DNA from 4 places in the Peribacillus sp. R9-11 genome. Region 2 is predicted to be linked to each of the others. Evidence: riboswitches for the same ligand, from Rfam matches in the RefSeq annotation. Region 2 holds a riboswitch; each other region holds the start of a gene.

Region 1 (7,918 bases), 1.3 Mb from region 2:
ACACAGTCCAAGATACGCTCGTTTTTTCTAAGGATGTGTGGATAGTATCATGACAGCAGATTTTTGGTCACCAGTCAGACTATCGATCCAGGTAGCGGGACTCGCAGGTATCATTGTTTTTATTTTAGGAATTTTCCTTGCACGAATAATGGCTAAAAAGCAATTCAGAGGAAAAATCCTATTGGAAACCGCATTTTTATTACCACTTGTTTTGCCTCCTTCTGTCGTCGGCTTTTTATTGATTGTGATTTTTGGGAAAAACGGAAAGCTGGGTGAATTCATTGAAAGGGTTTTTAATCAGCCCTTAATGTTCACATGGTGGGCAGCGGTTATTGCATCTACCGTTGTCGCTTTTCCACTTATGTACCAATCCGCTAAAACAGGTTTTGAAGGTATAGATGAAGAAATCGAGAATGCAGCAAGAGTTGATGGGGCAGGCGAGTGGAAGTTGTTTCTGCTAGTATCCCTTCCATTGGCGGTTAAATCAATCGTCACAGGTGCCATATTGAGTTCTGCACGGGCTTTGGGTGAATTCGGGGCGACGCTTATGTTTGCCGGAAATATTCCCGGACAGACACAGACAATTCCTACCGCTATTTATATCGCCATGGACTCCGGAAATATGACATTAGCCTGGCTATGGGTCGGTGTAATCATTGCTATTTCATTCATCATGCTCTTTGTCGTGACGTTCATTAAATGAATGATTTTTTTCATATAGGCTAATAAAAAAATGAGGTGCGGCTTCTACATCTTTTGTATGCGTGAAGCCGTTTTTTTCGTACAGTTTTCTTGCAGGCAGGTTCATTTTACCGGTAGAAACGGATAGTTTTTCCCATTTACAAGTAAATTGAAGATGATTCAGCAGTGTTTCTGCTATTCCTTGTCGAAAATAATCTGGATGGACGACAATTCGGCAAATCTCCATATGCATAATTTCTTTTGTATAGGATATTGCTCCAGCTAATGTATCGGCCTTGAAAAAGCCGATAAACGTTTCATTACAATTTAAAAATTGGTCATAAGTTTCTAATAATGGGGGAATATCGGTAAATTCAATAATATCTGCTTCTATCTGATAGGCTTTTTTCTGAAGCATAAAAAGCTGTTGTCCATAATTAGAGTCTAGAACTTGAATTTTTTTTATCAAATAATCACATCCTTTAGTTACATTATAATAGATGATGACGAGGAAGATTATTGTTTCTAATCAGTCTATGTTATAATCGACAAACAATATGAACTAATGAAATGAGGAAGAAATTTGTTAACATTTGAAGAAAAATTGAGCATTATTGAAACTTTTCCTGAATTACAGAGGAAAGATGTTTCACTGGGCCGTGTGAATTTCCACTATCTAGAAAGTGTCCAAGAGAAAAAGATCGTCGTTCAGCACCTGCATCCAAATGGAAATGGATTCGTATACGCAGGGCATATGAGAAAGAAAGAAACTGACCGTAAAGGATTTATCAATATACGTGACTATACTGAAGAGGAATTAAAAGATTTGATTCAAAAAAGCATAGCTTATCTATCCGAACCTCCGATTGAAATCGAAGAAGAAGAAGTAAACGAGTTCGCTAGGTTGGAAGGAACATGGATTGGACTTGAAAAGCAGGAGCTTTCGCTTGTAAGAGAAGATCAACTCTGGAACGTATACTCTGGATCGAATTTGGAGGAGTGTTTCGAGAGCCCGATTGAGGCAGAGCGCTATTTACTGGACGAAGGTTTCCGCCAAAGCAAGAAGAGAAAAATGTAGAATTTTAGGATAATTTGTCGTTGGAATTACAGCGATAATCTTGTTTTTTTTTGATTTTACATGATATAATATAAGTAATTATTTTTGTTCGGAATAAGTTTGATAGATGGATTTACCGTTATAGGATTCCTCTTGAAACATTATCCAGAACCAAAAATAGTAATAAAATGGATTTTTCCAAACACAGGAGGAACTATCATGGTACAAGGTAAAGTAAAATGGTTTAACGCAGAAAAAGGTTTCGGTTTCATCGAAGTTGAAGGCCAAGACGATGTATTCGTACATTTCTCAGCTATCCAAGGCGAAGGCTTCAAAACTCTTGAAGAAGGCCAAGAAGTTTCTTTCGAAATCGAGCAAGGCGCTCGTGGACCACAAGCAGCTAACGTTCAAAAATAATTGAACGCTTATAAAAAAAGACTCCGATTCTGGAGTCTTTTTATTTTTCCTCTGAAAAGAAAAAATTTTTAATCCCCTTTTCTGTTGGCTATTTCCTTAAGTAATTTATCCAATTTTTCTTCGATCCGTTTAGAACGATTAAAATGCTGGGACAGGTTAATTACTAAAAATATTAAGATTACTGCAAACAATAGCATAAAAAGTATGGGGAGTAACTGAGCGATAGTATCAGCCATAGGGTTTCTCCTTTTTTCTTCATTATATACCATTATTATCCTTAGTATGATGCAGGGATTAAATGATTTTCATAATCAGGATTCTGTTTTTTACTAATTAACGAATGAAAGGGATATGCATAATCGCATATCCCTTTCATTCAGTTCCTAAATAAAGAGGTGAACTTTTGAAGTCTTGGCAAGTCTGATTCTTGATACATTTGTTCGATTTTTAAAGTCACCAATAACTGGCTCTTTGCAAATAGCATGTCCCGAAAATGATCGACCGCTCCGCAAAAATGATTGTAATTGGTTTCTCCTGTCCCGAAGACGCCTGTCTTTAGATGAGAAATCGGTAATTGCTCTAGTTCCGCATAAAAGGCAGCTGTTTTGGCAGGAAGCTCTCCATTACCCCATGTATAGGTACCGATGATCAATGCATCATATTCTGGCAATATACCGGTATCAAATTCGCTAGTTCGAAAAAGTTCTGCTTCTGGCAAAAGGGAAGCAAGGGCTTCAGCTAGTGCTTTTGTATTGCCGCCCGCCGAATGATAGACAATTGCAATTTTATAGCTCATCGAACCCATTGCTAGCATTTACTTGACTGTATGTTCTTGATTTTTGTTCAAAGAAATCAGTTTTGGTGAGGCCAATAGATTCGTCGTCGAATGTTTTAATCCATGGCATCGGGTTCTCACTATACTCTTGATACAAGTTTTCAAGTCCTAGCATACGCAGTCGTTTGTTGGCGATGTACTCGATGTACTCGTTGAATTCTTCCAAGTCGAGATCTGCTTTGGTTTGTATATCCTCAAGCATATACTCAGACCATTCTTTTTCAAGTTCAACTGCTCTTTCAATCGTTGTATAGATGAACTTCGTGTTTTCTTCATTATTTAACTCCGGGTATTCATACATCAAGATTTGTACGAGCATTCCGATGAAATCGAAGTGAACCATTTCATCGCGATGTATATAGGAAATCATTGTAGCCGAACCAGTCATTAGGTTTTGACGCCCTAAGTTGTAATAGAAGGCGAATGCCAGGTAGAAATAAATACCTTCGAGGTTCGTGGAATGGATGAGTGCTTCAAATAAGTGTTGAGGACTAGGATCGTCCACAAACGTTTGATAGGCATCCACAATCGGTTGATTTCGCTTTATCACTTCCGGGTGTTCTTTAATGCGGTCGAAAAGTTGTTTTTGCTTGCCTACCGGAATCAAGGAAGCAAGGATATAGGAATAAGATTCATTATGAATAGATTCCTGCTGGGCCATGTTGGCCAGGATCGCTTTTGCTGCCGGGTCTTTGATGTAACGAAGGATTTCCACTAAAGTCGGCGTTTGAAGGCTGTCCATTCCTGCAATCATTGTAAGGATATCAAGGAAAGCATCCTGGATATCTTCATCTAATTCGCCCCACTGCTTTTTATCCTGAATCATGTTCACGCTCGAAGGCTTCCAAAAGTTATTTATGAGTTGTGTATACGTATCATAGAATTTTTCATACTGAATATCGTTCCAAAGGAGAAAGCCTGAAGCTTCCCCTTTGAATACGCCCGTTGCTTTAGTTGGATGCGTAGGTTCGAGCATCCGGATTTTTTTGATATGATTGGTCATTCGTAAAACTCCTTTAAAAATAGATTACTGATTTGATCGTTAACTTGAGCAACTTTCGCAGGCATTATCATATTCAGATGAAGTGGAACGAACATAATATGTTGATTTCAATCCGCTTTCCCATGCTGTTAAATGGATATCCAATAGAACTTTAGCCTTGATTGTGTTGTGGACATACAGGTTAAAGCTGATAGCTTGGTCAATATGACGCTGACGGGCTGCATTTTGTCTGATGCTTTCCAGTTGGTCCAAGTTAAATCGTGTTTTTTTATAATACTCATACGTATTAGGCGTCAATCCGGGTGCTGTCACTTTGAATTTGAAGTTTTTCTTTTCTTCATAAAATTCAATTTCATATAAGGGATCGATTCCATCAGTGGAGTTACCGATTTTAGCCGTTGATGAATTAGGTGCAATGGCCATTAAATATCCATTACGGGTACCGTGTAGCTGCACATTTTCTTTTAAATCTATCCATTTTTCATCGGTATAGTCACGAAGTTCGAAATATTGGCCTGTATGCCAATCAGATCCTTCAAAATATGGGTACGTTCCTTTTTCCTTAGCCAATTCATTAGACGCTTTGATTGTTAAGTAAGCAATTTTTTCGTATAAAGTATCAGCATATTGAACGGCCTCATCTGATTCCCAATATATATTCTGGGTGGCAAGTAAATGATGCCATCCAAATGTTCCTAAGCCAATTGCCCGGTAACGCTTGTTTGAGATGGATGCTTGCTTGACCGGAAGACTGTTCACATCAATGACGTTATCGAGCATGCGGATCTGAATCGGAATCAATCTTTCTAATACATCGCTACTTACCGCGCGAGGCAGGTTAATGGAAGAAAGGTTACATACAACGAAATCGCCGCTTTTACGAACTACAACTACATCGCCATCTTCAGTTTCGTATTCATCCGTGATCGTTGAAGGGCTTAAGTTTTGAGCAATCTCTGTGCAAAGGTTGGAACAATAAATCATTCCTTTATGTTTATTAGGATTCTTACGGTTCACTTCATCACGGTAGAACATATACGGTACGCCTTCTTCTAGCTGAGAAATCATAATGCTCTTCATAATGTCCATCGCGTTGATTTTTTCAAAGCTATAGCTAGGAAGTGTGCCATTTTCCGCAGCCTCCACAGCGTGAGCGTAATGATTTCTGAAGCTTCCTTCGCCTTTTTTCTCGTCATAAAAATCTTCGAGTGAGAATCCAAGGGTTTGCTTTACGGTATGTGGGTCGAAAAGATACCATTCTTTCCGATCGCGTACGGCTTCCATGAACAGATCAGGAATACATACACCTGTAAAAATATCATGAGCTTTCAACCGGTCATCACCGTTTTGTGTCTTTAAGTCAAGGAAACTCATGATATCTTTATGCCAGGCATCCAAATAAATCGCGATTGCCCCTTTACGCTGGCCCAATTGATCGACGCTGACAGCAGTCTGGTTAAACAAACGGATCCAAGGGGTCGTGCCTGAACTGTTTCCAGAAAAACCACGGATATCAGAACCAAGTGAGCGGATTTTACCGACATAAAGTCCTACACCACCGCCGAATTTAGATACTTTAGCGGCATCGTAGTTGGATAGATAAATGCCATCAATAGAATCTTCAATCGCGTCAATAAAGCATGAACTTAACTGACCGTGAGTTTTTCCTGCGTTTGATAGGGTAGGTGTCGCGACGGTCATATACAGATTGGACATCGCCCAGTATGCCTCTTTGACAAGTTGCAGGCGGTGTTCTGTTTTTTCCATTCTCATAATTTCCATAGCGATGATCATGAAGCGCTCCTGAGGCAGTTCGTAGACCTTGTCTTTTTTCGGACGGGCTAGGTAGCGGTCGTTTAATAAGTAGATACCGATATAAGAAAATAGTTTATCTTTTTCCGGATCGATCACTAAGCCTAATTCTTCAATTTCTTCTTTGGAGTAAGAGTCGAGTAGTTCGGGTTTATAAATCGGGTAGCGTTCCCCCTCTTGCTGTTGAGAGAGTCCTGCGATTAATTCATAGAACGGTCCGTAGCTCACGCCCTCATAACCGCGATTCGCTTGTGCATCCCTGTACATCGTATTCAAAAGTTCTGCCGCAGCAACAAACGTCCAATCTGGAGCATCTATGTCTACACTTTCGAGAGCAAGCTGGATCAGTTTTTTTGAAGTTTGTTCTTCTGTTGAGTCACTTTTACGATCTAGCCATTTTGTAAAACGCTTTTTGAACTTTTCCATATCTAGCCGGCCTTCGAATTCCTTGGATAACATCTCAAGCTGGATAGAACTTGTTTCTGTGTCATTTTTCACTATAGTAGAGTTATATGTTTGAGTCATGAATAATCCTCCTTGTAAACTTCCATTAAATAAAAAAATCCGCCCAATAAATTGAGCGGATCAAACGATAGAATAAAAGAGCCATGAAAAAATAGCCGTTATACTATCGTTTCATCATCTCAATCCCCGAAGAATAAGAAACGTGAAAAATCCAGGCAGGTCTCCTGACTCATGATCATCCTACTTTGAGTTCTTCCCGTATAAAGAGATATACAGTGGTTTTCTCATTTCGTCACATTTACAGTTGCGGGGACAGTTCCGGGTTTACACCGGATTCCCTTTTCAGCCATCACTGGCACCTTGGATTACAAATAATTCTATATATAGTTATGTGTGTTGTTTTTAATATCAATATCTAGTATTTCTGCTTATATTATCGTAATCCATATGAGACGATAATTCAACTAATATATTTGATAAAAACCAATCCTTATCTATTGACAAAGTGAGGGGAGAGGGAAAAAGAGTGAAAGAATTAATAGGGAAATGGGAAATTCAAACGCTGAATGTAAGAGATTTTATGTTAAAATAAAGTGTATAGTAAAGGTGGCTCTCCCTTATTGTAAAGATGGGGGTTCCCGGAAAAATATTTATTAAAAAGGAGAAATAATCTTGGAAAAAGTATTAGTTTTTGGACATAAAAACCCAGATACAGACACAATTTGTTCAGCTATCGCTTATGCGGATCTGAAAAAACAACTAGGTATCAATGCTGAACCTGTTCGTCTTGGTGAAGTGAATGGTGAAACTCAATATGCATTAGACCAATTCAAATTCGAAGCTCCTCGTCTTGTAGAAAAAGTGGCAGGGGAAGCGGATGGTGTGATTTTAGTTGATCACAACGAACGCCAGCAAAGTGCAGAAGACATTGACCAAGTCCGTGTTTTAGAAGTTATCGACCACCACCGTATCGCTAACTTTGAAACAAGTGATCCTTTATATTACCGCGCAGAACCAGTTGGCTGCACGGCAACTATTTTAAATAAAATCTATAAAGAAAACGGTATTGAAGTGCCTAAAGCAATCGCAGGTCTAATGCTATCTGCCATCATTTCCGATTCTTTATTGTTCAAATCTCCAACCTGCACAGAGCAAGATGTTGCAGCAGCAATGGAATTAGCGGAGATTGCCGGAGTAAATGCTGAAACATATGGCTTAGAAATGTTAAAAGCAGGCGCTGACCTGAGCGACAAAACAATTGCCCAGCTAATTACTCTTGATGCAAAAGAATTCTCTATGGGAACTGCGAAAGTGGAGATTGCTCAAGTCAATGCTGTGGATCCGAACGAAGTTCTTGCCAAACAAGCTGAATTAGAAGCAGCTATTGAAGCTGTTATTGCTACGAAAGAATTAGATTTATTCTTATTCGTTGTAACGGATATTTTAACAAATGATTCTGTTGCCTTGGCTCTTGGGAAATCAACGGAAGCAGTTGAAAAAGCTTATAACGTTACATTGAGCAACAACATTGCCGTCTTAGAAGGCGTTGTATCACGTAAAAAACAAATCGTGCCGGTTTTAACGGACATATTCAGTAAATAAAGATGTGAAAAGGGTGCTCTGAATACTTCGAGCACCCTTTTTATGT
Region 2 (7,918 bases):
TGACTATTGTGCAAATTGCATTAGCTGATATCGCCTTCGCTGTTGATTCTATTTTAGCAGCGGTAGCTCTTGTCATTGCCCTGCCAGATACACCAATGGGGGAAATTGGGGGGATGGATGGCGCACAATTTATAGTTATTTTATTAGGAGCAATTGCTGGTTTAATTGTTATTAGGTTTGCAGCAGGCTACTTCGTTAAGATATTGACAGAACGCCCTAGTCTTGAAACTGCAGCAATGTTACTCGTTGGTTGGGTTGGGTTTAAGTTATTAATGCATACTCTTGCGCATCCAGCCTTGCACATTATTCCTCACGAGTTTGTTGAAGGACCTATTTGGAATACAATCTTTTGGTCAGTAATGCTGCTTATTGCATTAGGTGGATGGTTTTTATCTAAAGGAAGAACAGAAAAACAGTGAAGCAAAATAAATATATTTGTCTGTAAAAAAATAACGATTTTTAAATTGACAAACGTTCATTCCGTTTACTAATTTTGAGTTATTTGATAATTAAACGAAAAAGTTTTGTTCAACTAAGGGGTGCTTTACTTTAATAAGGGAGGTTGCTGCGGCAACCTTTTTTTCTTACCTACTAAAGGGGGAGGTGAGTGGTGGAAGGAAAAGTTCATCAAGAAGTTGCATATCTTCTTTCTAAACTCTGAAGAAGAAATTGATGATGAAGAATAACAGAAATTCTTATTAAGCAAAAAGGGTTATTGGTGAAGGAGGACTTATAAAAAAGCCGATTCCTTAGTGTTTTAGGGAATTACTTTTCATTTGGGAATATCAAAGTCACCATTGATCAAAATGGAAGATAGAATGAAATATGAGAGAAATCATAATAGAACTATGCTTTTGAGGAACAATAAATTGAAAAGATATAAAAAGGATACAAAGCGAGGAGTTTTATGAAAAAGATAGCAATGTTTTTCCTATGTCTTCTTATCTTAATTTTTCCATCACAAGTTATTGCTCAACGAAAAGTACCTATTTTAATTTATCATTCGATTGACGAGTTTAATGGACACGGTTCTATGGAGTTATATGTAACCCCAAAGAATTTCGAGAAACAAATGATTTATTTACGAGACCATGGCTACACATTATTAACTTTTGATCGATGGCAAGACATTAATAAAGTAAACAAACCCATTTTCATTACCTTTGATGACGGATACAAAAACAACCTGAATGCATTTGCTATCTTTCAAAAATTGAAAAACGAACGTTTTAAACCATCTGGTACCATGTTTGTTATATCTGACTTTATTGGTCGCTCAAACCGATTATCGAAATCGGATTTGAAAACGATGGCTGATTCGGGTATGATCTCAATTCAGTCTCATACTGCTACACATCCTGACTTGACGAAAATTAAAAATTATGAATATGAAATGAAAGGGTCCAAAGATAAAATTCAAAAAATAACGGGCAAACCAGTTTATGCACTTGCGTATCCATACGGGAATTTCAATGACAAAGTCGTAGCAGAAACGAAGAAATATTATTTGTTTGGACTTACGACAACTCCTGAACCATTTTCTGAGAAGGGCATTAAAGACGAACTCTATCTTTTACCACGAATCTATATCAAATATTCAACTAGCCTTGACGACTTTGCAAAGATTGTTGACAGAGAATGAAGGCGGTTCCTATTCCAAGTAATTGCTTTTTCTATTGGACCTAAGGGAAAAGTAATAGTGCTTATAAGCTAATGGATCAGAAACAAGGAAAATTTCAAATAAAAAAGGAGGATGAAATTAACCTCATTCTTCAACTTCAATTGGGCGCTTTTTTGAAAAAATAACATTAAACGGAGTTCATAAAAATGGATAGGAATGATGGATATGGATACTGAAATACCTCCATGTTTCCCATTCAAATAAGATTGAACCCTCTGGTTGTTAAATCAGTGATAAATCATTTTTTTATCTTTATTGAATATTGGATTATTTTTTACGCAAAATACCATTGTTATTACTTCATGCTGTCAATCTATATGAGATGACAAATGAAACCAAGTTTCCCTGTTTTAATAAAATAGGCAAGATAAAAATAATTCGAAATAAGGAGTGAATTCTATGGATAGCAAGGAATCAAAAAAGGATTCTTTAGATATAGCTGGAAGAATTTATGACGTCAGTGATTATAAACGAAAGGATACATTGTCCTATGGGCTTGCTAAAACCCACGAGCAAGTTTCGGATACCTATACGGAAGGTGAAATGCAATCTATAGTTGATGATGTAGACGGAAAGAATATAGAGATAAAAGGGGAAGAGGCTGAAGAAGAAAGCCAATAAAATAATTAGGGATAAATACCAGGGCATTGCATGAGCTTTCAAGAGTGATACTTTGCAGCTACTTGTGTTTCTCTGAGGTTAAAACTATCCAGGTATTGGGGTACCGACTCAATTACCTGGATAGTGAAGAATATCTCCATTTTATCCCCTAGTTTGTTTTGACCTAATGAAACAGGCTAGGGGTTGCTTCTTAATTAACCTTTTCAATCTCCATTTTTTGAAGTAATTCTTCTTTCGTTCTAGGGGCAGGGTCTTTTTCTGTGAATATCTTTGATTGAATAAGTGATTGAAACATTTCAAATATCCATGGTTTTTCTAAATGTGCTTGATACAAAAGGTCTTCATGATGAAAAATAGTGACAGGATCTCCTTGATATATGACCTTTCCATCGTTCATGACAATGATTTCGTCAGCCCATTGATAGGCTAAGTTAACATCATGGGTTGATAAAATGATTGTTTTATCAGGGAGATGGATGTTATCCAAAAGAGCCATAATCTGTTTGGAAAAATAAGAATCCAATCCCGCCGTAGGCTCATCTAGGATCCAGACTTCGGGTTCCATGGCTAACACACCAGCTATGGCAACACGCTTCTTTTGTCCTAAGCTCAAAAAATGGGTGGGCTTATCTTTCAATTCTGTTACTTCTGTTTGGGCCATCGCCCATTCAACTTTCTCCCGCACGACATCTCTTTCCCAACCTAAGTTCATCGGTCCAAACGATATATCCTGTTGAACATTAGCGGAAAAAAGTTGTGAATCCGGGTCTTGAAAAACGATTCCAATCTGTTTTCGTAATAGTAATAATGTTTTTCTGTCATATTTTAATTTCTTTCCCTTAAATTTGATGGATCCTGTTGTTGGCTTTAATAGACCGTTTAAATGTTGGAATAAAGTTGACTTACCGGCACCGTTATTGCCTAATAAAGCAATTTTTTTACCTTGTTGAATAGTAAGAGAAAGATCTTTTAATGCGAACGTCCCATCTGCGAATTGATGGGTGAGGCCATCTATATTAAAAATATGTTCTTCCATTATCGAACTGCCCCCAATTTATATATATCTATAAATAAAGAATAAGCTTACTAGAGTTACAATGGTAATCAGCCAATTACGAGAGGAATAAGTGTAAGAGTCATCGATAAATGAAATATTCTCTTGATACCCTCTTGCGTTCATTGCCATCGTTAATTGTTCAGAGCGCTGAAACACTCCTAAAAACAGGGAAGATATGAGTAACCCGAGAGATCGAATTCCCTTCCTCACTGAACTATACCCAAGCCGTGATGACTGTGATTGATGAATGGCCATAGCTGTATCTAAAAAAATAAAGATGAAGCGATAAGTTAATTCGATTAAATCAATCAGCAATGAAGGCAGTTTCAGCTTACGCAATACATATAGTATAACTGTGATGGGAGTAGTTAAGGTTAGGAAATATAAACAGCTGATACTGCTTAATACAACAACGATTAGACCAATTACCGTTTTTATACTGTCTTCGCTGATAAATATTTGCCAGCTGCCGAAATTCCAGGACCACCATACATTTGGTATCGAAGTGAATTTACTTGCGAATGAAAAAAGGATGGTAATTGTACCTGATAGTACAAAAAATCCAGGTAATAAGAGTAATTTTAGATAATAAGAGATTGGGATTTTTGCCCCGAAAATGATAAAAGCACTCATCACGGTAAAGGTGATGAGTGAGACGGTCGTATCCCTCACTGCTAAAGAAAACAACAAAAGGGAGAGGGCAAAAATCATTTTCTCTAAAGGATGTACATGCTTTAGCCGGTTGAAATAGGCGTATTTATCTATGAGTAACATGTTTTGCCTGTTCGTCCTTTTCTTGAACGGACTGTTTATTTTTTTGTCGCATAACGCCGATGAAGTATCCTATGAATCCGGCGCCAATCGCGGCTTGGAGAGCAAACAATAAGCTTTCGGTTTCTGCACCTGGCGGCTCCCAGATACTGTTGAACCAAGGCTTATATTCTGGTTGGATTTTAGTGATGGCTTCTTCCGCCACTCCATCAGCTCCACCAAATTCTGTTCCTTGTTGGGTGATTAACGGAATTATAGCAAGTATGACGACTAGAAAAAGCAACAATAAACTTTTTTTCATGCTAACGAGCCTCCTTAGATAACACTCGCAGTAATTTCAATTCGCCTAGATTGTATTTCTTCAAGAAATTCATGACAACGACTGTCAATAAACCTTCACTGATTGCTAAAGGTATTTGGGTAAGGGCAAAGATTCCTGAAAATTTAGTGAATGAGGCCATGAATCCACCTACCTCCGATGGGAAAGCTAAAGCAAGTTGTACAGAAGTTATCACATAGGTGCCCAAATCTCCGAAAGCTGCTGCTAAGAAAACAGCAAGAGAGAAGGACCAACCTAATTTAGTAGCGCCTTTGAATACAAAATAAGCAATGAACGGCCCGCAAACAGCCATGGAAAAGGCATTGGCTCCTAGCGTAGTTAGTCCTCCATGAGCTAGTAATACAGCTTGAAATAACAGAACAATAGAACCGACGACACTCATGGCCAGTGGCCCAAACAAGATTGAACCTAAACCGACGCCGGTAGGGTGTGAAGAGCTTCCTGTAACGGAAGGGATTTTTAGGGCTGATAAAATAAAAACGAATGCGCCGGACAGACCCAGCATCATTTTTGTTTCTGGGTTTTCCTTCACTTTAGACCTAATAGAACGGTAACCCAAGATTAAAAATGGAAGTGTCACAGCCCACCAGAATATCGCCCATTCGATCGGTAAGAAGCCCTCCATAATATGCATTGCCATTGCTTTCTTTGGTACGAAAAGTAGTAAAATGACAAAATAAAGTATTTTCCAATTGGCTTTTTTCATTTTTTCTCCTTTCAACGCTTTTATTTTTAATGATTAAAGCTGAGAAGAGAAGTGGCGGGCAACATAAAAAGCACTTCTCTCAAAAAGAAAGAAGTGCGTAATGAACAGTAAGTTTGCAGCATAATACAAATATTAGCTTAGCTGCCTGATCCGCACACCCATCCTCGTAGGTTGTAAACAGTTTCACGCTTCATGGCAGGTCTCCTGGCTCTGGATCATCATCCTCATACATCCTTCCCATCGCGTTTGACAGTGGATTATTCATTACGTATTAGGACTTCCCTTTACAGTGGCGGGACCGCGCCGGATTTACACCGACTTCCCTATTAAGCTAAATTCCGAGGAATCTAGCACCATAAAACTTATGTAATTTTTTGAAAATTCTCGTTTATTGTACCATAAAGCAATGATTCCATCTACACTCTATTCATATTTTTTTTGAGAAGGATAAAATCGCAGTGAGGATAGGCATTAAGCTGGATTTTCACCATTAAACTTTTCAAAACAGTCGGAATAAACTATTGAATTTTAAAAAAGTTGTTATATGATAGATAAAGTTAACTAGAAATATATTATTATAAAACCAAATATTTCAATTTAAAAGTGCTCTTGTATGAACACGCAAGGGATAATAGGGAAATCGGTGAGAATCCGATGCAGCCCCCGCTACTGTAACGCTGATGAAATTGTCGATAACCACTGGCCTAGAGCTGGGAAGGGACAAAAGTAAATTGAAGCGTAAGCCAGGAAACCTGCTTTTAAAATTGTGTGATACTTTTCGGAGGGAAAGGTAGAAGGACTATGGAGATTTTGAGAGTTTCACTTTGCTTGCTGGAGGCTCCCTTTTCATATAGTTTTTTTTAAACCTTAACTCTAACAGTTAAGGTTTTTTATTTTGCCTTTTCTCAGATTTAGGAGGAAGAAGATGACAACTTGGAACTTAAAAGGCACAAATTCGCATCTTTTGATTTGTAACGGCAGCAGTTGCATGAAAAAAGGTGGCGAAGAAATAACGCAAGCAATTCGTGATGAAATTACTTCACAAGGTCTGAATCAAAAAATTCATACTACTAGAACTCGCTGTAACGGAAGGTGTAAGGATGCCTGCGTTGTGATTGCTTATCCTCAAGGGACATGGTATCGAGTGGATTCACCTGATTTTGGACGAGAGATTGTCCGTAATCTCGATGATGAGAAGTTCATTCCACAGATGATTTACCAATTTACTAATGGAGAAATGACTCCTAATCCAGATTTTCCAGCTCAAACAGGAATTTCAAAAGACAAGTTGTAAAAGGAGATGTCTAAATGAGTACAAACGGTAAATTATTTGTCGTTGGCTTTGGACCAGGGAATTTTGAACATATTACCAAACGTGCTGTAGAAGCCCTTCAAGAAAGTGACTTCATCATTGGTTACAAAACATATGTGGAACTCATACAGGGCCTTCTTACAGATCAAACGATTATAAGTACAGGTATGACTGAAGAAGTATCACGTGCACAAGAAGCAGTGAAACAGGCGGAGTTGGGAAAGAAAGTGGCTGTAATTTCGAGTGGTGATGCAGGGGTATACGGAATGGCAGGGCTGGTTTATGAAGTATTGATTGAAAAAGGCTGGAAAGAAGAAACGGGAGTAGCCATTGAAATCGTTCCTGGTATTTCTGCCATCAATTCATGTGCGTCTTTACTTGGTGCACCTGTCATGCATGATTCCTGTACCATCAGCCTCAGTGACCACTTAACGCCTTGGGATCTGATTGCCAAAAGAGTGGAGGCTGCAGCAATGGCTGACTTTGTCATTGCACTTTATAATCCTCGAAGCGGTAGACGGACAAGGCAAATTGTTGAAACACAGAACATTTTACTGCGTTACCGCTCGCCCGAAACACCTGTCGGATTGGTAAAAAGTGCTTATCGCGATCGTCAGGATATTGTGATAACCAATTTGAAAGACATGTTAAATCACGATATAGGGATGCTAACAACCGTCATTATTGGAAATTCATCTACCTTTTTATATGATGACAAAATCATCACGCCACGTGGATATCAAAGAAAGTATACATTGAATTCGGAAAAGCAACCATTGAAGCCGCATCAACGCTTGCAAAAAGAAGCAGAACCTTGGGCATTAGATCAAGAAACAGGTTCTATGCAGGAAGCGTACACCGAGTCGACTGGCGGAGTTGGATTGCTTACAAAAGCACCAGAAAAAAAGAGCACTTCTTTTGAAGTGGCAATGGAAGCACTCACAAGAGTTAAGGGTCAAACAGTTCAGCAATCAATTACGCCGATTGTTCAGCAAAAAATTGAGTCGGTATTCGAGCTTGCCGTTAGCCCAGGTGTGGCGAACAAGCAATTTACTCCGAAACAAATGATGACACTTGCAGAAGTTGTTGGAGAAAAGGGAACGATGGAATACACGCCAAATCATAAAATCGTTTTAAAGATTCCTACAACAGATCCAGAAGTTATTACTGGAAAATTGCAATCAGCAAACTTTTTATTATCGCCAATTGGGGATGTATTGACTTTAAAAGCCTGTGATTTCTGTGATGGTGAAAAAGTGGAATCCATTCCTTACGCGGATGAAATACAGAGGGTGCTTGGTGGGATTGATATGCCTAAGGAACTGAACATTGGTTTTAATGGGTGTGGAATGGCTTGTTATAGTGCAGTGATGGATGATATAGGGATCGTTTTCCGAAAAGGGAAATTTGATTTATTCCTTGGAGCGAAA
Region 3 (7,918 bases), 1.7 Mb from region 2:
GGAAAGGTATCCTCCATCTGCTTTTGGATGTCTTCTTTTGGAATAATTATTGAAAGTACTAACATGTTTATCTCACCTTTTAATTAACATAAAAAAAACACGGGCTCTGTATGTCCCGTGCAACTTTCTCTGAGGAGGTATTCCCTTAATAAAGCATATTCAGGTGTCCTCTTTTTGAGTTGGACAAAAGCCTTACCCCTGTTAAAAAAGGCTTTATTTTAATAAATTTGGATTTAAAGCACTTAGTTCCGGCAACATAAAAATGCCATCCCTTCGGATCAGAATGTCATCAAAGTAGATATCACCACCGCCATATTCAGGACGCTGGATCAAAACCATATCCCAATGTGTAGAAGAACGGTTACCATTATCAGCCTCTTGATAGGCTTGGCCAGGAGTTAGATGCAGACTGCCACATATTTTCTCATCAAACAAAATATCGTCCATTGGCTCCAAAATGTAAGGATTGATTCCAAGCGCGAATTCCCCAATAAAACGGGACCCTTCATCTACATCGAGAATCTCATTCATTTTAGAATTTTGATTAGAAACTGCTTTCGTGATTTTCCCCTTTTGTATGGTTAAAACTATGTCACGAAAGGTGATTCCTTGATATGTTGAAGGTGTGTTGAAGGCTACCCTACCATGAACACTCTCTTTTACGGGTGCCGTGAACACTTCCCCGTCAGGGAGATTATTTTTCCCAGCGCATATGACAGCCGGCATTCCTTTAATGGAAAAGGTGAGATTTGTCCCAGGTGAAACAATCCGGACTTTTTCAGTACGCTCCATCAATTGCTTAAGCGGTTTCAGTGCCACTTCCATTTTCCCGTAATCCATTGTGCACACGTTTAATAGAAAGTCTTCGTACTTTCTAAAACTCATACCGGCTTTTTGTGCTAATCTGACAGTCGGGTAATTAAGTAAAACCCAACGCCGGTTGTTTACATAGAAAAGAGTCGACGACTTCATCGCTTCCCCATGAAGACGATGCCTCTCTGCAGGAACTTCTGCCAATTCAGCATCGTTTTCTTCACTGGAGATGATTATTATCGCATCAATATCAGTATATTTCCTCAAAGTCCATTGTGATAAGGTATCAAGTTGTTCCTTCACATTCCCTTTTAACAAGTGTCGGCTTATTTCATCGTCTTCCAGTTCGACATATGGATATGCACCGATTCTGTATGTTTCATCAATCAGCTCTTTCAATAGCGGTTTCATGTTGATATGACCCCGTATCAAGATTCTCTCTTTTGGCTGTAATTGTACGGAATGATGAATCAGCCTTTCAGCAAGCTTGGTTATTCGCTTATCCTTCATCTGGCTGTACCTTATTTTTCTAGATCACGAAGAGTTTCAAGCGCTTCTTCGACATGGCCTTTGACTTTTACCTTACGCCATTCTTTAACTATCGTTCCTTCCTTATCAATCAGAAAAGTTGAACGTTCAATGCCCATATATTCCTTGCCGAAGTTCTTTTTTAATTTCCATACATCATATAATTCAGCAGCTTCTTGATTTTCGTCAGCTAGTAGCAGAAAAGGTAACCCATATTTTTCAATAAATTTTTCATGACGCGCCGCCGGATCTGGACTGATCCCTATGATGACAGCATTCAATTCCTCAAACTGCTCATTGTGGTCACGGAAATCACAGGCCTCCGTTGTGCAACCAGGCGTCATGTCTTTCGGATAAAAATATAAAACAACGTGTTTGCCCTTAAAATCCGATAGGGAAACTTTTTCACCGTTGTTTGCAGGAAGTTGAAAATCCGGTGCTTTTTCTCCAATTTTAACAGTCATTCTTACCCCTCCATTTCTTTCATTATGGTAAGCGTACCCAATAATTGAAAGAAACACAACTTTCATTTATTCTTCCTTTCCTTCTGTTCTAAGTCAATCACTGTCCGGATCACAAACGCAGCCGGGAGAGTGTATCCAATGAACGCCTGGATTGTCGCAATCATCCTGCCCATGCCTATCGGGGCTATATCTCCATACCCTACTGAAAACATTGTCATTGCACTAAAATAAAAAGAAGTCTTCAGTTGCTCGTAAAAACTGCCGTCTAAACGATTGCCCTTATCAAGAATCACCGAATGATTCTGAAGCTCGTATAATAAATAAATCAGTGCAAAACCTACTAATATCGTCGCATATAAATTGCCGAGCCATAGCATATCCTCTAGAGAAAACTTTTTTCCTCCCGACTCAACAAGAAATAACGTTCGAATGCTCATCACCATGCAAAAAATAATCCCTGCAATCAAGATGTAAAAAGTCATCCCCCACGCCTCATTTCAAAACAACCCACTCCCCCTATACATACTCCCCGTCCAAACAATATATTCTTTATTTAGGGGTCAGACCCCATTTCCCAACATTCACATCCTTAAACAAACCTAGGTGCACCAATAGTTTTGTCGATATAGGGCGGGGTCAGGCCCCATTTCCCGAGACTTTTTTCCTTGTTGACCATTTTAGTCGGGATATGATAAGCTTGTCTAAATTTTTATAATAGTTTTTATTTTATAAATATTTGTTGCCTGCAGTTTAATTTACAGCGGGTTTGTGAAATTTCATATGTGGAAATAGGTTCCTATTTTTTTTAGGATTAAAAGGGAAGTCCGGTGTAATTCCGGCACGGTCCCGCCACTGTAATAGGAATGTTAGCGCTATGCAATATGCCACTGATTTTCGGATTGGGAAGGCCTGCCGCTAATAAGATTCCTAAAGTCAGGAGACCTGCCTGTTTCGACAACACTGTTTTAACCTACGGAGAATAGGGAAGTGTTAGGGACCTTATAATTTTAAGGGGTTTTTGTATACCCCTTTATTTTAAGCATTTCTAACTTTCTCTTTTGACGGTTAGGGGTGCTTTTTTTGTTGTTATTTTATTAAAAGAAAAAAGAATGTAGGAGGATGGGAATATTGAAAAGTAGTAGTTTAGGGTACCCGCGAATTGGGGAAGATCGTGAATGGAAACGCACATTAGAAGCTTACTGGTCCGGAAAAATCGATGAATCGGAGTTTACGGCACAGCTAGAAGCCATCCGTTTAGGCAACTTACAAAAGCAAAAGGACCAAGGTATAGATATTATTCCTGTCAATGACTTTACTTTATATGATCAAATGCTCGATATGTCTGTAATGTTCGGTCTTGTTCCTGAGCGTTATTCAGCCTATAAAGGCGGCACTGTTCCCCTTTCTGTATATTACTCTATGGCTCGCGGAAACAAGGATGAAGTTGCTTCTGAAATGACGAAATGGTTCAATACAAACTATCACTATATCGTTCCCGAATTAAAACCGTCGAAGCTGACTTTGACAGAAAATAAACCACTTGCTGCTTATCGCGAAGCCAAAGAAAAACTAGGAATTGAAGCTAAGCCCGTTTTAGTCGGACCTTATACTTTTATTACTCTGTCTAAAGGCTACAATAAGCAAGATGTACCTGGAATCATCCTTAGTCTCCTGCCTTTATACACACAAATTCTGCAAGAGTTAGAACAAGAAGGCGTGAAGTGGGTGCAAATGGATGAACCCTCCCTTGTTTCATCCATTTCTAAAGATGATATGCAAACTGTTACTTACTTATATGAAAAATTGAATGAAGCAGCTCCAAACTTGAACATCATGCTACAAACATACTTTGATGCGGTAGAGCACTACCAAGAAGTTATTGAATTACACGTTCAAGGGATCGGTCTTGATTTTGTCCATGATAAAGGGAAAAACCTTAGTAATCTTCAAGAATTCGGCTTCCCGAAAGACAAAGTGCTCGGTGCAGGTGTGATTGATGGGAAAAACATATGGCTTTCCGATTTATCGAAAAAGAATCAGTTGATCAATACCCTCACAAAAAACGTAGCCGAAGACCAAATTTGGCTTCAACCCTCTTGCTCCCTGCTTCATGTACCAGTAACGGTTCGTAATGAGACGGCTCTTACTAAAGAAGTGCAACAGGCCCTTGCTTTTGCTGATGAGAAGCTTGAAGAAATCACTCTACTAGTAAAAGGTAGTAATCAAGGTGCCGAAGCAATTGCTGAAAAAGTAGCCGCTAACAAATTAGCACTTCAAACGTTAGCAAATTCAAACGCGCGAAACCATAAAGACGTCCAAACTGGTGTCGAACAGGCGAAGAGTCAAACAGCCGGCCGTCAGCTGCCATTTAAAGAGCGTTATCACAAACAACAGGAATTTTTCAAACTGCCTTTCCTTCCATCAACAACAATCGGAAGCTTTCCGCAGACAGCTGAAGTAAAACAAGCTCGCGGGAAATTCAAACGAGGAGAATGGACGGCTGCTCAATATGAAACATTTGTTAACGAGGAAATCAGCAAATGGATCGATATCCAGGAAGAAATCGGCTTGGATGTTCTTGTACATGGAGAATTTGAACGAACAGATATGGTTGAATTTTTCGGCCATAAACTGGGCGGATTCGTTTTCCTCGAAAAAGGCTGGGTACAATCTTACGGTTCTCGCTGCGTAAAACCGCCTGTTATCTACGGCGATGTTCATTTCATCGAGCCGATGACGGTCCGGGAAAGTGTGTACGCGCAATCCCTGACGAAGAAAACGGTAAAAGGAATGCTGACAGGTCCTGTAACAATTCTGAACTGGTCATTTGTACGTGATGATATTTCAAGGGAGAATGTTTGCTACCAGTTAGCTCTTGCCTTGGAAAAAGAAGTGAGAGCGTTAGAAACTTCCGGAATCAAAATGATTCAGGTGGATGAGCCTGCCCTTAGAGAAGGTCTGCCATTGAAAAAAAGCGACCGCGATGAATATTTAAAATGGGCTGTGAACTCCTTCCTGATTTCCACTTCAAGTGTGGAAGATACAACTCAAATTCACACGCATATGTGTTATTGCGATTTCAACAGCTTCATGGATGTCATCTCTTCCCTGGATGCCGATGTAATTTCCATAGAAACATCTCGCAGCCACGGTGAACTAGCTACCGCATTTGAGGAAAAAACGTATGAAAAGGGTATTGGTCTAGGCGTATATGATATTCACAGTCCACGGGTTCCTGCAGTCGAGGAAATGGTCGATATGATTGAACGAGGCATCAAAGTATTGGATAAAGATCAATTTTGGATTAACCCGGACTGCGGTCTGAAAACAAGGGGCGTTCCTGAAACCGTTGCTTCTTTGAAAAATATGGTGGAAGCCGCAACAATCGTTCGCAAAAACCTACTGGTCAATCAACAGTCAAATGACTGAAAAAGGTATTGATCTTACAAATGCTAATCCTATCCGGCAGTCACGGACTTTTTTAACAGATCTTGTTTTCCCACCAGATACGAATCATCACAACACCATCTTTGGCGGTAAGGTGATGGCCTATGTAGATAAAATCGCCTGCATTTCAGCAATGCGCCATTGCCGAAAACCGGTTGTGACCGTATCAAGTGACTCCTTTGACTTTTTGGCACCCATCAAGACAGGGGATGCGATTAACCTTGAGGCCTATGTCACCTGTGCCCATCGGACGTCGATGGAGGTATTTGTGAAAGTAGAGCGAGAGAACTTATTAACCGGCGAAAAGCAGCTTACAGCCCGTGCTTTTTTAACGATGCTAGCAATAGACGAAGATGGAAAGCCCACCCCCGTTCCTCAGGTATTTCCGGAAACGGAAGAGGAAAAGCAGCAATTTGTTCAAGCACAAGCTAGATATATTGAAAGAAAGAATAAGCGTAAATAAGAAAAATCCCTTCAACAGTGTTAATGTTGAAGGGATTTTTTTAGTTTCCGGCCCCTCGGTACCTTTTCACTCCCTGATTCCAAATGAAAACAGATACAGTGAAAAAGACAATCCCGATAACCGGTGTTGCAAATGCATAAACATACCACTCTTCTTTTCTAAGAAAATAAGAGGCTGGATACACGCCGACAAACGCAAATGGCAGCACCCATGTAAGTACAAACCGAATGACCTTGTTATAAATATCAACAGGATAGCGGCCGTAGTTCCCGATATTGTACATCATTGGCATGATTGACGTTTTCGCATCCGACCAGAACCCAATACTTGCAATTGCTACAAAGATGGACGCATAAGCAAGTGCCCCACCGATTGAAAAAATCACAAAGAGAATAGGGTCATACCAGACAAGCTCGAGATTCAACGAAGCACCCGAATAGAAAATAATGATCAGGCCGGTCACAACACCAAATAATGATTCAAGCTCAATTCTTTCCAAAATGACTTGAAACAGACTGTGGATTGGCCTAGTTAATATTCGGTCCATCTCACCTTTAACGATATAGCGATCGTTAAAATCCCAGATATTAAAAAATGAAGAAAAAAGAGCAAATGGTATAAGGAAGAATCCGTATATGAAAATAATTTCTTCACGGCTCCAACCGCTTAAAAATTGCGTATGTCCGAAAACAACTAAGATAAATACCAGATTCACAACCTGATTCAATAGGTCAGAAAGAATTTCCATGAAAAAATCGGCACGGTACTGCAATCTCGTTTTCATATATTGGCTTACATATTGAAAAAACATCGATACATAGAACATCTCATCAACCTCCTTGAATAATCAGCTGTTTTTTTGCGACTATCCATAAAAGCTGAATTGGTATTATGAGAATGATGACCCAAATAAATTGCTGTAATAAGGCCATGCCGATATCGCCTGAGCTATAACCATTTGTGAAAATCATACTTGGTACATAGCTGATCCCTTGAAAGGGCAAATACTTCATTACTTCTTGCGCCCATATTGGGTAAAAACTGATTGGTAGTAACAGCCCGGAAAATAAATCAATGATGACTCTTTTTGCCCGGATCAACCCTGCGTTGTTATATAAGAAAAATGTAGTGATTCCCGTCAATAAGTTAATTTGTGTATTAATGATGAAACTGAACAGCAAGGAAATGCCGAATATTCCCCACGTTGCCGGTTCATGTGGCAATTCGATAGGAAAAATAAAAGCTACCAGCAGCATACCTGGAATGGAAAAGAAGAAGAAACGGAATATTCCCTCTCCCAGTCCTTGCATCGTCTTCATGCCTAAGTAGTTATAAGGTCGAATCATTTCGATGGCAACTTTGCCGTCTTTTATTTCATTAGCAATTTCACGGTCAATATTATTAAAATAAAAAGCACGCGCCATCCAGGCAACCGCTACATAGGTTGTCATCTGCATACTTGAAAGTCCTTCGATGGAGCTTTTATCCCCATATATCGCATTCCATAAGAAATAATAAGCACCAATATTGATGCTATAAATTAAAATACCGGTATAATAATCCGTTCGATACGCAAGCATCATCAAAAAACGCATGCGAATCATAGCAAGATATTTCCCCATGGTCCTCTCCCTTCTTGTCAGACACGTTGTTTCTTAATGGTACGAGAGTCAGACCGTGCCTTCTTCATAAATATTACGAACAATCTCTTCGATAGAGGTTTCATGAATTTTGACGTCCTTAATTTTAAAATGTGATACGACCGCAGAAACAAGCTGTGAAATATGATCGCTTTCCTCTTTCATCATAGCCATGTAAGTTTGATGTTTTTCATCGTATACCCAGTTCGCGGTAAACGGCAGCGGTAAGGATTGCAATTCGTGTAACTCAACTGGCTCAATAAATTGAAAGTGAACCTGTTTTTCCTCCGCCCAATTATCTTTCAAACTCTGCAGTTCCCCATCATAAATAATCTGGCCTTCATCAAGCATGATTACGCGCTCACACAAAGCCTCTATGTCTCCTAAGTCATGGGTAGTCAAAAGGATTGTCGTGTTATATTTTTTATTGATTTCTTTCAAAAACTCGCGAATTTTCATTTTCACGAGCACATCAAGGCCAATCGTCGGCTCATCTAAGAACAGCAGCGGTGGATTGTGAATCAGTGCTGCAGCAAGCTCACAGCGCATCCGCTGACCAAGTG
Region 4 (7,918 bases), 2.6 Mb from region 2:
CTTGAATTTGTCCTTTTTCAAGCAACATCAGCCGATCACAGTACAAGCCGGCCAAATTCAAGTCATGGAAGATTGAGATAACTGTTAGCTCCAGCTCCTTGGCCATTTTCCTCATTAAATCAAGAAGCTCCTTTTGATAGGAAAGATCCAAGTGGTTCGTTGGTTCATCTAAAAAAAGAATTTCCGGTTCTTGGGCAAGTGCTTGTGCCAATAAGACCCGCTGTCTCTCACCGCCTGATAATCGTTCAAAATGAAGATCCTGAAAATCCGCGACTCCCGTTTGCTTCATCACACGTTGGACAATCACCTCATCCTCAGAAGTCCAACTATGAAACCAGCCTGTTTGGTGAGCATAACGGCCAAGAGAAACAGTCTCTTTTACCGTATAAGAAAAGGCTAATGAGGAATGTTGAGGCAACACGGCTATAACTTGTGCAAGTTGTTTGGCCGAATACTCCTTCAAGTCTCTTCCCCTTATTCGTATGCTTCCTACCTTATAATCGAGAACCCCGCTAAGCATACTTAATAGCGTCGTTTTTCCGCTGCCATTTGGACCGAGAATCCCAAATAATTCCCCTTTATGTACGTCAAAAGAGACAGAGTCCAAAACAGCTTTATTGCCATATCCACCTGTTAACCCTTTAACTTCAAGCATGAATTCTACCCTTCTCTCCGTCTCTTTAATAAAATCAGGGCAAATGCCGGGGCCCCGATAAGTGAGGTAATTACACCAATCGGCAGTTCCGAAGGTGCAATAATCGTCCTTGCTACAAGGTCAGCCAAAATTAAAAATCCGCTTCCTACGAGCAAAGATAACGGCAACAAATGCTTATGATCTGGCCCCCAAATCCTACGAACCAAATGAGGAATAACCAATCCTACAAAGCCAATCGTTCCCGAAACAGCAACAGCTGCCCCAGTTAATATCGAACCAGCTATCAGAATCCACATTTTTCTCCGCTGAACATTCACACCCAAATGCTTTGCACGATCTTCCCCAAACGTCATCGCATTCAATTCTTGGGTATTCATAATCAAGATCAACGAACCAATGATAAAAAACGGCAAAATAATCGCGATATAATTCCAGCCGCGCATTGAAACGCTTCCCATCAGCCATCCGATGATTTGTCTTAATTCCTCGCCCGTCAACGCAATCATTAATGAGATGAAGGCACTTAAAAACGAGCTGAAAATGATTCCGGTTAAAATAATTGTTTCTACTTTCATCGATCGATCCATTTTTCTCGCAAAAGTTAGCACACAGAAAATCGTAAGCAATGAAAACATAATACTTAACGCCGGTAGGGTATATAAACCGATCAACGGCAATGATATATTCAAAAACAATGTCAATACAGCGCCTACTGATGCTCCTGATGAAATCCCTAATGTGTAGGGGTCAGCAAGCGGGTTCCTGAGCAGTCCCTGAAAGGCTGCCCCGGCAATCGCAAGCGAAGCCCCAACCAAACCTGCAAGTAATACACGTGGCAGGCGGATGTTCATTACGATATTCGTCAGCATCACATCTGGCTCAACTGAGATTGGTAAATGAAAAAATTCCTTGCCGATAATTTGTATAAGCGCGGGAATCGGTACTGACACCGAACCAAAGGAAATGCCAATCGTCATTGCGAAAAGCAAAAACAATAACGCAATCAAATAAGCAAACGCCCACTTAGTTGTCAAATAGGTTCGGATAGACTGATTTGGCAAGTTCCTCTACTCCCTCTATTAAGCGTGGACCAGAACGGGTCACTAAGTCAGAATGGACATCAAAGACTTGACCATCCTTAACAGCAGCTACATCTTCCCATCCTTTTCGGCCCGTCACTTCACTGATTGGATCTTTTGTATAATAACCATATGTTGTAATAATGACATCCGGATTTGCAGCAATCATAGACTCTTCGTCAATTTTCGCCCACCCGTCCAATTCGGCTGCTGCATTTTTCGCTGAAATTATGTTAAGCATTTCATTCATGAATGTATTTTTTCCAGGTGTATAAATATCCGGTGATGGCGAAACCTCTACTAGAACGGTTTTTCTTTCCTCATCCTTAACGGATTTAGCTTTTTCCTGAATTTTCTTCAGTTTCGTTTTCATATTCGCAACGATTTCTTTTGCCTTATCATGTTCTCCCGTTGCCTGTCCAATCATATCAATAGACTCATACACTTCGTCAAAGCTTTGTGCATCATTGACTACAAGGACATCTATTCCAGCATCCTTAAGCTGCTGCAATCCCTCATTCGAATTATGGGCACTGGATGCATGAGCAAGAACAAGATCAGGCTTTAAGGAAACGATTAACTCCGTGTTCATTTCCATTCCGCCAACTTTTTCAATTTCTTTCGTTTCTTCCGGGTAATTATCATTGTCGGATACACCAACAACCTTTTTACCCAAACCAAGTGCAAAGACCACTTCTGTATTACTTGGTATCAATGTAACAATTTTCTTTGGTTGTTCTTCTATCGTTACTTTTTCACCCGTTGCATCTTTTATCGTAATCGGGAAAGCTTGGTTTTCAGTATGATTCGTTTGTTGCTTTTCTTTCGTTCCTTCTTTTGATGTATCATTGCAACCAACCATCATACCTGCAGTTAGTAACATCACTAGAATCAGACCATAGATTTTCTTCATTTTACATCCCCCACAATCTTTTAATTCAATTTCCGACCACCTAAAGAAAACGCACCCTGAAGTGAAGAAGCGAATTTCAAAACAAAAGCATCTCCCGTCAAACGGAAGATGCTTGTATGGCAACAATATAATTACGGACTCAGAAGGTCTGCCACACACCTTCCCATCCGCGTAGGTTACAGGTGTACGAATCTTGGCAGGTCTCCTGGCTAATGGTCATCGTCAACGGCACCTTCCCATATCTCACATACAGTGGTACACAGCCGCTAACTCCCATTTACAGTGGCGGGACCGCGTTGGTATTTCACCAACTTCCCTTTTAAGTCATTAAGACACCAAATCGTTCATATGTATATAATTTTCACTGCTTTTCATTATACACTATGTAAGAAATGATTATTATATGATTTTTCAGACTGATTCCGAAATACCTTGTCTTCAATTAATAACGTGATGCATTTTCAATCAGCGCTGCAAATCCATCGACTGATAATCCGGGTGAAATCCGAACTCGGTGCAGTGCATGCATCCCTTGGTCCCTTGAAGCTCCACCAGCTTCGGTGGTTACTGCCATCTTGTATCCAGCTTCTTCTGACAACCTAAGGCTCTCCTCGTTATACCGACCAACAGGATATGAAAGTACTGTCGTGTCCTGTTGGAGAATACGATCGAATAAATCCTTTGACTGTACCATTTCAGCTTCCTGCTGCCCTACCGTCATACGGTTAAGCTCAAGATGGTTGATAGTATGACTTTCAATAGAAATCCCATTCTCGCTCATCTCCACCATTTGTTCTTCCGTCAGGTGATGACTTTTTTCAATAGATTTCCCGATCATAAAAACAGTAGCTTTCATATTATATTCTTTTAATATAGGAAAAGCCTCCGTGTAATTATCTGTATAGCCATCATCAAAAGTAAGCCAGACACACTTTTCACTTGGCATCCGATTTTCCGTTAAAACAAGAAATGCTTCCCTAGGGGATAATGTATAGTAATCATTCTCCCGAAGCCAGTTCATTTGTGATTGAAATTCCTCTCTTGGTACCCGAAGGTTATTACCTTCAGAAATACTATGATACATCAATATTGGAAGTTGAACCGTGGACTCGGCTCTTATCCAGTTTCTCGTATCGATCTGTTCAGGATATAATCTGTCCTCCGAATTCTGCCCGACGTCATTCTCCGCTGCTGCAACCACTTCAATGTTATCTTCCGCAATCGGTGCAGCCGTCTTTGTACCTATATTCTCTAAAACCCCTTGTGAGCATGAAGGCAAAATTAAAATTCCCAGCAATGCTACCATCAATAAAACTCTGTATTTTCCCACTATCATTCTCCTAATTTTTTCTAGCATAATAGTACCAGAAAACTAGTAAATAATAAAGTATTCCATTTAGCGAAAAAAAAGGCAACCCGGTGGCTGCCTTTTTTTAACTAGTAAATCGACAAGTATTTTGATCACGCGGAATGCCTAAATCTTTCGGCACCATCGTTTCAATAAAAAAGTTCTCATCTTCTTCATAAATAATCTTCTTCATTTCAATTCCGAAGTATTCCTTCATCCGGGATTCTGTCATGACTTCCTGGACTTCTCCGTAAACGACCGGCTTTTGTTTGGCTGTCATTAACACATGGTCAGCAAGGAAAAACGCATGGTTTGGGTAATGCGTGTTTATGATACAAGAGATTTTCTTTTCTTGTGACAAACGCTTTAATGTCTGTAAAATCACAACCTGCTTTTGAACATCAAGATGGGATTCCGGTTCATCGAGAATGAGCACTTCCGGGTCTGATACCAGCGTACGTGCAATCAACGCTAGTTGCAACTCACCACCACTGACTGTATTGCAGGACTTCCCAGCAAGATGGCCAATCCCTACAGTTTCCAGGGCTAGGTGAGCGGCTTCACGGTCCTTCACGGAAGGCTGGGCAAGCGCACTGATGTATGGGGCTCTTCCCATAATGACCAATTCTTCGAGTGTAAAACCAAATACCATTTTATGCGCCTGCGGAACATAACCAATCCGTTTCCAGACGGTTTTGCGTGAAAGCGAAGGAAGCGGCTTTCCATCAATGAGCGTTTGACCTTTTTTCCAGTCCAGAAGACCTGTGATGCATTTTAACATCGTTGTCTTTCCTGCACCGTTTGGTCCTAGTATCGCCATTATCTCTCCGTCATTCAGCGAAAAGTTAATGTCTGTTTGGTAAAGGTAAGGAACTTCTTCTTTTTTCCGAGCATAAAAGTAATTTCCTCCCTGCACCTCAATTCTCATGACCAGCCACCTCCTGTTTTTCTAAGCAATATTGCGAAAAATGGTGCACCTATAATTGCCGTCAAGATTGAGAGTGGAATTTCTGTAGCCGTTACCGAGCGAGCCAGATTATCAATCAACAATAAATAGGCTCCACCGATTGAAAGAGATACTGGTAAGACTAGTTGATTGTTATTACCAACTAGCATTCTTGCAACGTGAGGAATAATTAACCCAACCCAGCCAATGATACCGCCTATCGCAACTGAGGCAGCAGTAATAAGTGTTGCGCCAAAAATAACTGTCCATTTCAAACGTGTTACTGGAATACCAAGTGATTTAGCTTCATCCTCAGGCAACGTCAATAAATTTATTCTCCAACGAAGGGAATATAGAATCAGAATGCCCACAAGGATAATCGGTCCCCCGATATACAAGTCCTTATATGTTGCCGTACCAAGACTTCCCATCAGCCAGTAAGTAATCGCTGGCAGTTTTGCTTCCGGGTCAGCGACGAATTTAATCAAGGAAATCAACGCCTGGAATAATGCCGATGTAACGACACCAGCCAGAACAAGCATGAAAACAGGTGAATCTTTTTTTCCGCTAATCACGAAGGTAAAGACGATTGCCGCTAGGCCGAAACCAAGTGCCATCACTTGTGTAGCGAAGCCATGACCTAGTAATAGAATCCCAAGGGAAGCCCCAAACCCGGCACCAGCCGAAACCCCAAGGATATCCGGACTAACCAACGGGTTGCCAAACATACCTTGGAATGAGGCACCTGCGATTGAAAGACCAGCACCTATTAACAAGGCAAGCAAAATACGCGGCAGGCGTATTTGCAGGACCACTGTTTCTTCCATCTGCGTCCAAGTATGGTCAATTGGAAGAAAAGTTGATAGTAATATCTTGATTTGAGTCCCTAAATCCATTCCGTAACGTCCAATGCTTAGAGACAAAATAACCATAGCAATTGGTAAAATCCAGAACAGGAGCGTTTTCCATTTTTTCATATTCATTCCCTACTTTACTGTTTTGCAGCATCAGAAGAAGGGTGCAGAATATTCTCTACTTGTTCTTCCGTTACATCGTAATCATAGAATTCTGAATAATAGTCTGTGATTTCTTTCTTCATATCATAGTCAAATAGTTCAGGATGATTTTTCTGTGCCATCCACTCCAACATAAGCGGCGCATCCCCACTTGGCGGGAACCATCTGTAAATACCCAGAGGAATTTTATAAACATTTCCTGCTTGCACAGCCTTTACCTGACTCCAGTCTTGACCTTCAAATACATTGTTTGTTAGGTCTTCAGGTTGTGTAGTTGAAAAGTTTGTAATGTAAATAATATCGGGATTCCACTTATAAATTTGCTCCATATTCACTTCTTTTGTTCCGGTAACTTCTTCTGCCGTAACGTCGTATGCTCCTGTTGCGTTTAGCCATTGATTACTAAAGAAGTTTTTACCGCCAACCATAATGCTTTTATCGCTGTGTTGGTATAGTATTAATGCTCTTGGCTTATCTTTCTCTTTGATACCATCCAATTTTTCATCCAACTCAGCTTGGACCTTTTTGCCTTTTTTCAAGAACATGTCCGTTCTCTCAGTTGTTCCAGTAATGTCACTCGTCACTTTCAACCAACTGTTAAAAGTCGCTAATGGTTCAGCTGCCGCTACATCAATAGCACTTAAGGCCACCACAGAAACGCCTGCATCCTCTAATTTATCAATAGATTTTTGATTCTGTGAGTTTTCAAAATAAAGCTGCGGATTGATTTTCAATAATTCTTCTACGTTCACTTCACCATTTTTAATAAACGACGTATCCGCTTTTAAAATATCCGGCGACATGTCAGCAAGAATGGAATTCTCCGCAGCATTATAAGCATTCGGATGTAATCCAACAACTTCCTTCGTTGAGTTTGTAGCTACATACCATGTAGAAAAGTATGGAAGAATACCACCAACCGCAATACGCTCGACTTTACCCGGTACAGTTACGTCACGGCCAAGCTGATCTTGAATGACTTTCTCCTCAGCCGTCGTTTGTTTTTCAGCTGTATCTCCTTTTGTTTCTTCCGCTGTATTGCCGCAGCCTGTAATCAAGGCTGCCACCACAGTTGTTGCCGCTAACATTGTCCATTTTTTCTTCATGATGTTCTCTCCCGTACTTCTTTTCTAAGCCATTTCGCCATCCCATGTAAAAATGGTTTGGATTGATCTATGAATCCTAATCCGATATGAAAGATTGGATCTAGTGTAGTAATAACTAATTCTCCGTTATATGACACGTCATCTGTATAAATAATTGAGCGGCCGTCCGGTGTATCCACTAGTGATTTTGCACCTTCCGGAACTTTGAACGTTCCATGATAATGCCATTTCATATCTGACAGACTTACATACTGATACAACGGATGATCTATATTATTAGCTGTTAACGGCAGGTCTCCGTGCTCTTTCACCCACCAACTAAAATCCACTTCTGAATTCTCCCAATATACTCCCGGAAGCCAATTGTCCAGTACTTCGCCGAAAACGACTAATCGTTTTCCTTCCTGAAGGAATTTAATGAAATACGATTGGTAACGTTTTAAAAGTAGTAGCGACATCCGATCATTAACAATTAGCGTGTCATATTGATTTAAGTCATAGGTATGTAGCTGCCGAATTTGGAGCACATCGTCATACATATAAGCGAACTCTTCCATTTGAAAGAAGCGATGATGAAAGCTGTAACCGTTATCTAAAATTGCTACTTTCATTTCTGTTCCTCCTTGTTTGCTTCATATTCTTGACGAATCCAATTTAGCATCTGAGTGCTTAAAACGCGTGAACTATTTTCTTCAATACCGAAACGGTAAAGGTCTGTTCCAGCTCCAGCAACAATCGTGCCACCCGTCGTTTTCCGATCGATATAAATGATCGCTTTCCCATCTTGATCCTCCACAATGACTTCCGAATGTTCAGGAGCCTCTAAGTATCCTCTTGAGAAAAAGCCCCGAACTC

What was found. Region 2 has a riboswitch for cobalamin ahead of RE409_RS12200 (energy-coupling factor ABC transporter permease). Riboswitches for the same ligand answer to the same signal wherever they lie in the genome.
Region 1: another riboswitch for cobalamin. It lies ahead of RE409_RS05645 (ribonucleoside-diphosphate reductase subunit alpha); the one in region 2 lies ahead of RE409_RS12200 (energy-coupling factor ABC transporter permease).
Region 3: another riboswitch for cobalamin. It lies ahead of metE (5-methyltetrahydropteroyltriglutamate--homocysteine S-methyltransferase); the one in region 2 lies ahead of RE409_RS12200 (energy-coupling factor ABC transporter permease).
Region 4: another riboswitch for cobalamin. It lies ahead of RE409_RS27080 (ABC transporter substrate-binding protein); the one in region 2 lies ahead of RE409_RS12200 (energy-coupling factor ABC transporter permease).

The regions. Positions count from the first base shown of each region.
Region 1 covers NZ_CP133763.1:1,169,016-1,176,933, forward strand. The annotation lists gene RE409_RS05605 (type 2 periplasmic-binding domain-containing protein) at 1-53, shown strand, start outside; gene modB (molybdate ABC transporter permease subunit) at 50-703, shown strand; gene RE409_RS05615 (GNAT family N-acetyltransferase) at 665-1,150, opposite strand; gene RE409_RS05620 (hypothetical protein) at 1,265-1,759, shown strand; gene RE409_RS05625 (cold-shock protein) at 1,958-2,155, shown strand; gene RE409_RS05630 (hypothetical protein) at 2,224-2,391, opposite strand; gene RE409_RS05635 (flavodoxin domain-containing protein) at 2,532-2,951, opposite strand; gene RE409_RS05640 (ribonucleotide-diphosphate reductase subunit beta) at 2,941-3,993, opposite strand; gene RE409_RS05645 (ribonucleoside-diphosphate reductase subunit alpha) at 4,033-6,330, opposite strand; cobalamin riboswitch at 6,467-6,648, opposite strand; gene RE409_RS05650 (manganese-dependent inorganic pyrophosphatase) at 6,943-7,872, shown strand.
Region 2 covers NZ_CP133763.1:2,506,285-2,514,202, forward strand. The annotation lists gene RE409_RS12170 (TerC family protein) at 1-419, shown strand, start outside; gene RE409_RS12175 (polysaccharide deacetylase family protein) at 908-1,642, shown strand; gene RE409_RS12180 (YozQ family protein) at 2,081-2,302, shown strand; gene RE409_RS12185 (energy-coupling factor ABC transporter ATP-binding protein) at 2,493-3,338, opposite strand; gene cbiQ (cobalt ECF transporter T component CbiQ) at 3,357-4,133, opposite strand; gene RE409_RS12195 (energy-coupling factor ABC transporter substrate-binding protein) at 4,117-4,431, opposite strand; gene RE409_RS12200 (energy-coupling factor ABC transporter permease) at 4,433-5,176, opposite strand; cobalamin riboswitch at 5,353-5,549, opposite strand; cobalamin riboswitch at 5,761-5,951, shown strand; gene RE409_RS12205 ((2Fe-2S) ferredoxin domain-containing protein) at 6,102-6,470, shown strand; gene cobJ (precorrin-3B C(17)-methyltransferase) at 6,485-7,918, shown strand, end outside.
Region 3 covers NZ_CP133763.1:776,897-784,814, reverse strand. The annotation lists gene RE409_RS03655 (aminopeptidase) at 214-1,323, opposite strand; gene bcp (thioredoxin-dependent thiol peroxidase) at 1,335-1,805, opposite strand; gene RE409_RS03645 (potassium channel family protein) at 1,868-2,287, opposite strand; cobalamin riboswitch at 2,579-2,770, shown strand; gene metE (5-methyltetrahydropteroyltriglutamate--homocysteine S-methyltransferase) at 2,925-5,234, shown strand; gene RE409_RS03635 (acyl-CoA thioesterase) at 5,227-5,715, shown strand; gene RE409_RS03630 (ABC transporter permease) at 5,756-6,541, opposite strand; gene RE409_RS03625 (ABC transporter permease) at 6,546-7,337, opposite strand; gene RE409_RS03620 (ABC transporter ATP-binding protein) at 7,386-7,918, opposite strand, start outside.
Region 4 covers NZ_CP133763.1:5,570,424-5,578,341, forward strand. The annotation lists gene RE409_RS27070 (heme ABC transporter ATP-binding protein) at 1-655, opposite strand, end outside; gene RE409_RS27075 (FecCD family ABC transporter permease) at 661-1,716, opposite strand; gene RE409_RS27080 (ABC transporter substrate-binding protein) at 1,679-2,647, opposite strand; cobalamin riboswitch at 2,825-3,002, opposite strand; gene RE409_RS27085 (polysaccharide deacetylase family protein) at 3,090-3,953, opposite strand; gene RE409_RS27090 (ABC transporter ATP-binding protein) at 4,081-4,923, opposite strand; gene RE409_RS27095 (FecCD family ABC transporter permease) at 4,920-5,918, opposite strand; gene RE409_RS27100 (ABC transporter substrate-binding protein) at 5,933-7,063, opposite strand; gene RE409_RS27105 (hypothetical protein) at 7,060-7,674, opposite strand; gene RE409_RS27110 (hypothetical protein) at 7,671-7,918, opposite strand, start outside.